Regions from separate parts of the Arthrobacter sp. SAFR-179 genome, predicted to be linked through region 3. Evidence: riboswitches for the same ligand, from Rfam matches in the RefSeq annotation. Region 3 holds a riboswitch; each other region holds the start of a gene.

Region 1 (3,265 bases), on a different contig from region 3:
CGGCCTTGGCGGCAGCTTCGGCCTGGCGGCGGGCCTGCTCCTCCGCGGCGGCGCGCTTGGCCGCCTGGGCCGCCTCGTAGGCGGCCAGCGCCGCTTTGCCCTGGCGATACTCCCCCTCAACTGCCGCCGTCGTACCCTTCAGGGCGGCAAGCTGGGCAGTCAACTCGCCGCTGTGCTGCTGTTCCTCGGTGACCTGCCGTGCCAGTGCGTCCCGGGCGGAACGGGCGGCCTCGGATTTAACCTTCGCCTCCCCGGCCAGTCGTTCCCGCTCGCCCCTGGCAACCTGTTCCTGTTCCCTGAGCGCAGCGGCAACCTTTCCTGCCGCTGCAGCCTTATTCACCAAGGCAGCAGTCTTGTCCCCTACAAGCTTGACCAGGTTGAGCCCCTGGGCGCTGTTGGTCCCCAGCGCATCGAGCGCCACGAAGAATCCGGTATTGGTCCCGCCGGTCTTGTAGGACTGGACGGCCAGGGCGCCGATATCCTTCCGGTACCGGGCCAGTTGGTCGTCTGCACGGGCCGCCTGCGCAGACAGAGTCTGCACCCGGGCTGTTGCCGCCTGAAGCTCCGCATCGGCTGCGGCGTGATCGGCGGCAGAGCGGACCGCCGCATCCCCGGCCGCCTCCGACTGCGCTTGCAGTCCATCCAGGAGCCCGTTGATGCTGGTGATCTCTGCGGCCTTCGCCGCTTCAGAGGACTGCGCCTGCTGCACGTCGGCCCAGGAGGGATATCCGCCGGGCGGCTCCTCCGCCGCGGCCGGCAACGCGGTGGCGCCGGCCAGGGCGATCGCCATCAGGCCCGCGAATATCGGGAAGGACCGGTTGGTAACGAACAGGGGCATAGTCCCGAAGCTTACCGCCGGGTATCGCGGCAAAGCAGGGGTCCGAGGCCGTATTGTTACCGTTTCGGCGCCGTTTCCCGGTTCGAATCTCTCCCCAGGTCAGCCGCGAGATCCTATGTACATCAAGACGTTTGCTGAATTGAGAGGGAAACCTCGTATGTTATTCAAATGTGACAATGACAGTGAGCGCGGGTTATGGTCTTTGGGTGTCCCTCTCAGCCGGGACATTCCCATCAGCATGCCGAGCCCTGCCGCTGATCATGGGATTCAACCGTTTTCCGATGGCAGGGACGGGGGAACCAAGTTTCCACGGCCACTTGTGGCCTTGGGGTTAAGTCGATAGCGCTCCGCCCGCGGAGCCCGCTACCGGCCGGGCATCTCCAGCCCGAACCCGACAGCTCACCCCGCAGGCATGGGAGAGGCGATCAACCGTGTCAAAAAATTCCATTACTGCCCGTCACCGCGCGACTCCGGCCCGCTCCATTGTGCTCGAGGGCCTCGCCGTAACCGCCAAGACCCAGGCCCGTTCGCTGGGCCGCCCGGCGCTCGCAGTTGCTGCAGCGTCCGGCATTGCATTCGGCGTCGGAGCCCCGGCCCATGCAGGTGTGACCGGTCCGGACACCACTGAGAACACCAGCGTCCAGGCGTACTCGGCACCGGCAGCAGCACCCGTTGCGGCAGCCGGAAACGTCCACACCGTCGTCTCTGGCGACACCATCGGGGCCATCGCGGCTGCCTACGGCGTCAGCCTTAATGACGTCCTGTCCGCCAACGGACTGGGACTGTCCTCAATCATCTACCCCGGTGACCAGATCCAGATCCCCGGTGCAGGCTACACCGCAGCACCGGCTCCGGCTCCTGCCGCAGCTCCGGTCCAGGCTGCAGCCGCAACTGCACCGGCGAACACCGGCATGAACATGTCCTACGCCTCCGCCACCCCGCTGGCCTCCACCGGCACGGGAACCGGCGCTGCGATCCTGGCATCCGCTTACAGCCAGGTTGGCGTGGGCCAGGACTGCACCGCAATGGTTGAGAAGGCCCTGCGCTCCGTCGGCAAGTCCGTCGGCGACCTGGCCCCCACCCAGTTCTTCCAGTACGGCACTGTTGTCAGCGCCCCCGCCCCCGGTGACCTGATCATCACCTCCGGCCACGTGGGCGTTTACGCCGGCGACGGCCAGGTTGTCAGCGGCGGCGTCAACGGCTACAGCACCGAGGTTCACTCCATCAGCTGGCTCGGCGGCTACTCCGCAGTCCGCGTAGCCTAGTCTCCGCGGCGCTTCGCAACCAGCGGAGCCGACGCAAAACAGGAGGGCGGCAGCCGGGTATTCCCGGCCGCCGCCCTCCTGTCGTTTTCCCCTGGCGCGAGCCGTCAGGTCCCGCAGAAGGTCATGTAGTTGCCGAAGTCTTCAGGGGCACCCTCGGCGTAGCGTTCCAGTCCCGGACGTTCGGTAAAGGGTGCACCGATGGCCTCGAGCAGTTGCTGCAGGGGTGCGAGGTTTCCTTCGGTGGCAGCTGACAGAGCTTCCTCCACCAGGTGGTTCCGGGGAATGTACACAGGGTTCACGCTGTCCATCAGGTCCGCGTCCGGTTTCATGGCCTGCCACCGCTCCGCCCAGGCGTCGAACGCGGCCAGGTCAAGGACCATCCCGCGAACGGGACGGAGGTCGCCCCGGGCGGCCTTGCCCAGGTTGCGGAAGAAGAGGGTGTAGTCCACCGGGCCGTCCTTCAGGATGGCGATTGCATCGTCCACCAGGGCTGAGGCGTCATCAGCGCTCTCCCCGCCGCCTCCCAGGCCCAGCTTGCGTTTCATGCCGCCGGACCACGACTTGCTGTACTGTCCGCGGAACCCGCCAAGCACCTCCACGGCCGGGGCAACCGCCTTTTCCTGGTCCTGGTCGATGAGCGGCAGCATCGCCTCGGCAAGCCGGGCAAGGTTCCATTCGGCAAGCACCGGCTGGTTGGCATAGGCATAGCGTCCACTGACGTCGATGGAACTGTAGACGGCGGCGGGATTGAATGCATCCATGAACGCGCACGGGCCGTAGTCGATGGTTTCCCCTGAGATGGTCATGTTGTCCGTATTCATGACACCATGCACGAATCCCACCAGCATCCACCTGGCCACCAGCTCCGCCTGGGCGGAGACGACGGAACCGAACAATGCCAGGTAGGGGTTTTTGGCTTCAGCGGCGTGCGGATAGTGCCTGCTGATGGCATGGTCCGCCAGCCGCCTCAGGAGGTCCAGGTTTTCGGTGGCCCGCGCGTACTGGAAGCTGCCAACGCGCAGGTGGCTGCTTGCCACGCGTGCCAGGACGGCACCGGGCAGCATGCCGTCCCGGCGGACCTGCCGCCCGGTTGCCACGACGGCGAGCGAGCGGGTGGTGGGTATGTGCAGGGCGTGCATGGCCTCACTGACCACATACTCAC
Region 2 (3,265 bases), on a different contig from region 3:
TGGTGGTGGGCGACCTGGTGCTCAATGTGGACACCCGGGAAGTTACCCGTGCCGGAGAAGGGATCCAACTGACGGCAACCCAGTTCGAGCTGCTCCGTTACCTCATGGAAAACCCCAAGCGCGTGGTCAGCAAGGCCCAGATCCTGGACCACGTGTGGGATTACGACTTCGGCGGCCAGGCGAACATCGTGGAACTGTACATTTCCTACCTGCGCAAGAAGATCGAAGCCAGCCATCCGCCGATGATCCACACCGTGCGCGGGGCGGGCTACGTCATTAAGCCTGCAGACTAGCCAAAGGAAACGCGTGTCTCTTCCCGGAGTTCCCCGGCCCACCGGCCGGTCCTGGTTCAATCCCTCCACCTGGCACCTCCGCACACGCCTGATCCTGCTGTCCATGGCCCTGCTGGTGGCCATCTCGGGCGCCATCGGGGTGGTCAGCTATGCCTCGATGGACGTGGTCCTCACCAGTCAATTGGATGCGCAGCTGAAGCTGGCGTCCCGCGGCCGGCCGCCCGAAGGCAACCCCTCAGGCCGCCCAGATCCCCTTGACGCACGCGGGCAAAGTGTGGGAACGCTCAATGCCCGGGTAGTGAACGGGCAGGTCAGCAGGGAGGCAGGGTTCCTGTCATCCGACGCCACCCGCATCTCCCTGACCTCCCGCGACGTTGCCATCCTGCAGGCACTCCCCCATGATGGCGTGCCGGTGGACCGCGAACTGTCCAACGGCGATTACCGGCTGATGGCTACCGGGACGCCCTATGGCGACGTGGTGATTACCGGCCTTCCGCTTGCTACGAAGAAAGCCACCGAAGGCTCCCTTGTGCTCACCATGGTGCTGGTCTCGCTGGGCGGGCTGGTCCTGATTGGGCTGGTTGGCACCGCCTTGATCCGCCGGACCATGCGCCCCTTGGAACAGCTGTCGGACGTCGCCACCAAGGTTTCCAAGCTGCCCCTTGACGCCGGCGAGGTGGCACTCGCCGTGCGCGTGCCGCCCTCCGCAGCGCACCCCACCACTGAGGTGGGCAGTGTGGGCCACGCCCTGAACCTGATGCTGGACAACGTGTCCAGCGCGCTGGAGGCCCGGCAGCGCAGCGAGATGAAGGTGCGCCAGTTTGTTGCCGACGCCTCCCACGAGCTTCGAACGCCGCTGACCGCCATCCGCGGGTACACCGAGCTGATGCGCATGACCGAACACCTCACCGAGGACGGGCAAAAGTCGCTGGGGCGGGTGCAGAGCCAGTCGGAGCGCATGACCGCGCTGGTGGAGGACCTGCTGCTGCTGGCCAGGCTCGATGAGGGCAAGGCAACCGAGACCACCGAAGTGGACCTTACCCAGCTGGTCATAGAAACGGTCAGCGACGAAAAGGTCATGGCCCCTGAACACATCTGGCAGCTGCAGCTGCCCCATCAACCCGTGACGGTCCGCGGTGACACCACCCAGCTGCACCAGGTGCTGGCTAACCTGCTCTCCAACGCCCGGAAGCACACACCGGCCGGCACCACCGTGACCACAGGGTTGATGCGCTCTGCCGACGGGAGCGTGGTGGTTACGGTCACCGATGACGGGCCCGGCATCCCCGCGGAATTCCAGGGCAGGATCTTTTCGCGCTTCACCCGGGCTGACGCGGCCCGCTCCGGCTCCGAGGGCTCGTCCGGCCTGGGCCTGTCCATCGTCGAGTCCATCGTCATGGCCCACGGCGGCACCGTGGAACTGGTGTCCCGGCCGGGCAGGACCGAGTTTGCTGTCCGTCTTCCCGCGGCCGGCCCCGCCGTGCCCTGAGTTCGTCACACACTGCGTTCAAGGCCATCCGCCTCGTCGAATTGAGATCTTCGACAGGTTCTGTCCCGCAATTCGACGCGCGGGTCATCGTGACTTCCGTTACCTAAATGTGACTTTGTCGTGTTCTTCCTGTACCGTCGATTGGGTGCGGTCCCCGTTCGGGCCGCATATCCCGGGTTGACGCCAAGCTCTGCCGCTTCCCCGGATTCCGATTGAGCTACGGCAGAGGCGGGGGACCCACCGTCCCGGGCACTGAATGCCCTTGGGGTTAAGCCAGTACGTGATCTTTCCGTACAGCCGGATGCCCTCATCCGAACCCGACAGCTAACTCCGCAGGTGTGAGAGGCGATCAATCATGTCCAAAAACACGGCAGAAGCACGTCAGCTGCAGGCCAAGGCTAAACACAAGGCCAAGCAGCAGGCAAAGAAGACCACCCTGGGCCAGCGCGCGGCCGTCCTTGCAGCATCCTGTGCGGTGCTGGTGGGGGTCGGCGCGGCAGGACAGGCCACCAGCAGCATGACTCCGGCGTCATCCACCGGGTCCAACTCTTCCACTGCAGCGTCCGACGCTCAAATGAGCATCGAGAAGAGCGAAATCCGTTCCAACCCGGCAGCCAGCCCGGCTCCCGCCGCCATCAGCGTGGCACCGCAGGCAGCGGAACCGGCCCCCGCTGCAGCACCGGCCGCGCCTGAAGCGCCTGCCCCAGCCCCCGCCCCGGCGCCGGCTCCCGAGCCTGCCCCCGCACCTGAGCCGGCTGCCGCCGTCGCGGTTAACGATCCCGCCGGCGCCCAGGCATACGCCGCCAGCCAGCTGGGGACCTTTGGCTGGGCTCCGGACCAGATGCAGTGCCTGCAGACGCTGTGGACCAAGGAATCGGATTGGACCACCACGGCCACCAATGCCAGCAGCGGGGCATACGGCATTGTCCAGTCCCTGCCGGCCGAGAAGATGGCCAGCGCCGGTGCGGACTACCTCACCAACTACCGCACGCAGATCAACTGGGGCCTGGACTACATCAAGGAGCGCTACCAGTCGCCCTGCGGCGCCCTGAACTTCCACCTGGCCCACAACTGGTACTAGGCAAGCCACCTTCAACCGCGGGCCGCATCATCATGATGCGGCCCGCGGTTTGGGTTAACCAGCGTTTTGCCCGGCGTCCTGAACAGTGCCCTGGCCAGCTTCCTGGCCGGTGTTTCGCCGCGGGATGTACTGGACAGCCCACTTGTTTCCGTCGGGATCGGCGAAGTAGACGAAGTGGCCCCAGTCCTGCACGTCCACATCGCTGACATCCACACCGTTGTTCTTCAGGTGGTCTCATGCGCAGCTTTAATGTCGTTGACCACCAACTGCAGGTTGGAACCCGTGCCGGGAGGGGCGTCGATGAGTCCCTCGCCAATGCAGATGGAGCAGGCCGAACCCGGCGGCGTCAGCTGCACGAAGCGGATGGAGTCCGACGGCCGTTCGTCGAAATCCGCATTAAAG
Region 3 (3,265 bases):
GGTGCTCCAATTCGGCGGGGACGAAAGCTATGGTCCGGAAGGGCGGGCAGTGGTGGCCGGCAGGGCGCGGTGGCTGGGCTGCAGGCCACTCCCATTCTGCCTGAACCGCCGCCGGGGGCGGGAGCCGGGCACGTCATAGTCCGGACAGTGAGACGTGCCCGTACGGCCCAGCCCTTTGGCCGCAGCTATTCGGACAAAGTCAAAATAGGCTAAGCTTTCCCCCGGACTACTTCGCGGGAAGAGGCGATACGGTGGGACAACGCAAGGTACTGCGCTCGAGGAGCTGAGCTGGATGACGGATCTGATCGACACTACGGAGATGTACCTCAGGACCATTCTGGAGCTTGAGGAAGAAAACATCGTTGCCCTCAGGGCCCGTATCGCCGAACGTCTGCGCCACTCGGGGCCCACCGTCTCCCAGACCATCGGCCGCATGGAGCGGGACGGACTTGTCGTCGTCTCCGGTGACCGCCATCTGGAACTCACGGATACGGGCCGCAAGCGCGCCACAGAGGTCATGCGCAAGCACCGGCTGGCCGAACGCCTTCTGGCAGATGTCATCGGCCTGGACTGGGCCTACGTCCATGACGAAGCCTGCCGCTGGGAACACGTCATGAGCGAGCGGGTGGAGCGGCGCATCTACGAGATGCTGGGCCACCCCACCGAATCGCCCTACGGCAACCCCATTCCCGGCCTCGCTGCGCTGGGAGGCCAGGCGGGCCGCGGCTTTGCCGATGGAGCCATCAGCCTGGTGGAAGCAATGAAGAACTACGCGCCCGCCTCGGGCGTGACCATCAGCCGTTTGGCGGAGCCAATCCAGGTGGAACCGGAACTGCTGGCCCAGCTGGACGAGGGCGGGATCCGGCCTGGTGCTGCCGTGACGCTGGAACGCGTGGGCGAGTACATTTCCGTTCGGGTCGCGGGGATCGAAGGGGCGCTGGAGCTGCCGCCCGAGGTTGCTGCGCACGTCTTCGTTGCCCTCGACTAGGGCTGATCCGGCACCTTCCATACCCCAGGCAGGGGTTTCCACGCAAAGGTAACGGAATTGTTACCTAGGGACTTAAGCCCCTATAGTGGAACCAAGCGTTGATACATAAGCGTTACCTGACCCGGAGCCGAGCTCTGCCAGCGGGCCAGGTGAACGAGTTCGTTACTGGCAGAGGCGGGGGAACCACAAGCGGCAGCGGGGGACTGCCTTGGGGTGAAGTCCGTCAGCAGCAAGCCTCTCCAGTGAAGGATTCTTCCGGGAATACCCCTGTGCAGAAGCTTGCCTACGGCGGACCGGGTCTTTGAACTCTCTGACCCGAATCCGACAGCTAACTCCGCAGGCTTCTTCCAGAGAGGAACCCTTCTTGACCATGCAGACCCCACGGGGCCGCCGACGCGCGGCCGGCCCCCCTTCGGCACCCCGGGTTGCCGAAGTCGTCGCAGCGGAGCGCCCCCGCGACCTGCATCGCGACGCGCGCCGCCGCCGGGGTCCCTTCCGGCAGATGACGGAGTTTGCCGCCGCCAGCGGCATCGGCCAAAAAGCCGGCATGGCCCTTGCCGCCACAGGCCTGGTGCTGACGGTCACGGTGCCCGCCACAAGTCCCGTCATGGCAACCGACTCCGCCGGCAATGCCCCCCTGGCTGCCTCGGCTGTCAGCCCGCAGCCGCAGATTTCCGCTGATGTTGGAGCCCAGGTTGACTTCAGCCGCTCCGCCGTGGTCACGCAGGCGGACCCGGACGGAAAGCTGAAGCAGCTCCTGAGCGCACAGTCCGCCGGCTCCGTCACCCGTGCCGCTTCGGCCGGCACCCTGGCCGCACCCCTGTCGTCCCTCGCCACCGCTTCCCCTTTCGGTTACCGGGTCAGCCCCATCACCGGAGGCTCCGGAGACTTCCACAGGGGCCAGGACTTCGTGGCGCAGTGCGGCACCTCGGTCCTGGCGGCCGCAACAGGAACCGTCACCTTCGCGGGCTGGCACCAGTTCGGTGGCGGAAACCGGGTGGTCATCGACCACGGCAACGGGCTGGAAACCACCTACAACCACCTCTCGTCCTTCAACGTCAAGGTGGGCCAGACCGTCTCCCGCGGTGAGGTCGTGGCACTGAGCGGCACCACCGGCGCGTCCACCGGATGCCACCTGCACTTCGAGGTCCAGGTCAATGGCGAAGTGGTCGATCCGATGGGCTGGCTGTAACCGAATGATTGCTCACTCTCAGATCGCCGTGACCCGCCGTGACCTGAATGTGACATTGAAGCAAAACTGCTGTACCGTCTAACTCGCGTCAACTTTTCCGAAGTTGACGCTCTTGAGTGGATTGCCTAACTCTGCCACCGCTCAAGGTCCGTTCGCATTTCATCGTCTGGCAGGGGCGGGGGAACCAATTTTGGCCTTCATTTCCGGAAGGCCTTGGGGTTAAGTCACAAAGCTTCCCAGGAAGCAGCGTGGCCGGGTGACTCCCATCCGAATCCGACAGCTCACCTCGCAGGCATTGGGAGAGGCTACCTTCGTGTCTTCACGCCATCATTCTGCGCGCCACCGTGCGCAAACGGTTCGCACCAACCCCCTGGACGCCGTGTCCAAGGCTGTCAGTGCAAATGCCGGGACCGTAGGCCGCCAGGCTGCCGTTGTGGCAGCCGCTTCGGGCCTCATCCTGAGCATGGGCCTGCCCGCCACGGCAGCTGACACCACTGCCGGTGTCTCTGCCTCCACCGAGTCCGGTTCGGCCCAGACGGCACTCGCCGTCACCGCTGCCCCCACGGCCACGGTGTCCTTCGAGCGTCCGGTCGTCAAGACCACCGCCGCTCCCAAGGTTGAAGCGGTACGTACCCAGTCCACGGCAGCAGCGAACCGCGCCGCCAACACCGCCACTGCGGGCCAGGAGGCTTCCCCGGCCGCCAAAGCGGAAGAGTCTGTATCCACTGCGGCAACCTCGGGCATTGCCGCCATCGCCTACACCGGCATCGGCCACTCCTACGTATGGGGCGGCACCAGCCCCGTCACAGGCTGGGACTGCTCCGGTTTCGTGCAGTGGGTTTACGCCCAGGCCGGAATCAGCATCCCCCGCACCAACGCGTGGAACATCATGACCCCCACCTCGGCACCGCAGCCGGGTGACCTGGTTGTCCAGAACGGTGGCGCGCACGTCGGCATCTACGTCGGCAACGGCATGATGATCAGCGCACTCAACCCCTCGCAGGGCACGCTGCTCCACTCGCCGGCAGCCACCGGTTCCTCCACGTACTACCACTACAGCAAATAGTTCTTGGGCAACGCGTTCC

What was found. A riboswitch is a leader RNA that binds a small molecule or an ion and turns the genes downstream of it on or off. The one in region 3 is predicted to bind cyclic di-AMP.
Region 1: linked by a shared signal. The riboswitch ahead of ACR65K_RS06035 (LysM peptidoglycan-binding domain-containing protein) and the one ahead of ACR65K_RS14040 (M23 family metallopeptidase) in region 3 are both predicted to bind cyclic di-AMP.
Region 2: linked by a shared signal. The riboswitch ahead of ACR65K_RS19320 (aggregation-promoting factor C-terminal-like domain-containing protein) and the one ahead of ACR65K_RS14040 (M23 family metallopeptidase) in region 3 are both predicted to bind cyclic di-AMP.

The regions. Positions count from the first base shown of each region.
Region 1 covers NZ_JBPFDM010000002.1:360,230-363,494, forward strand. Annotated here, with positions in the region: gene ACR65K_RS06030 (aggregation-promoting factor C-terminal-like domain-containing protein) at 1-838, opposite strand, end outside; cyclic di-AMP (ydaO/yuaA leader) riboswitch at 1,098-1,266, shown strand; gene ACR65K_RS06035 (LysM peptidoglycan-binding domain-containing protein) at 1,270-2,103, shown strand; gene ACR65K_RS06040 (protein adenylyltransferase SelO) at 2,208-3,265, opposite strand, start outside.
Region 2 covers NZ_JBPFDM010000015.1:80,257-83,521, forward strand. Annotated here, with positions in the region: gene ACR65K_RS19310 (response regulator transcription factor) at 1-293, shown strand, start outside; gene ACR65K_RS19315 (sensor histidine kinase) at 307-1,782, shown strand; cyclic di-AMP (ydaO/yuaA leader) riboswitch at 1,972-2,132, shown strand; gene ACR65K_RS19320 (aggregation-promoting factor C-terminal-like domain-containing protein) at 2,138-2,863, shown strand; partial or broken gene ACR65K_RS19325 (VOC family protein) at 2,918-3,265, opposite strand, start outside.
Region 3 covers NZ_JBPFDM010000008.1:156,814-160,078, reverse strand. Annotated here, with positions in the region: gene ACR65K_RS14045 (iron-dependent transcriptional repressor DtxR) at 293-988, shown strand; cyclic di-AMP (ydaO/yuaA leader) riboswitch at 1,135-1,346, shown strand; gene ACR65K_RS14040 (M23 family metallopeptidase) at 1,359-2,180, shown strand; cyclic di-AMP (ydaO/yuaA leader) riboswitch at 2,309-2,489, shown strand; gene ACR65K_RS14035 (C40 family peptidase) at 2,560-3,246, shown strand.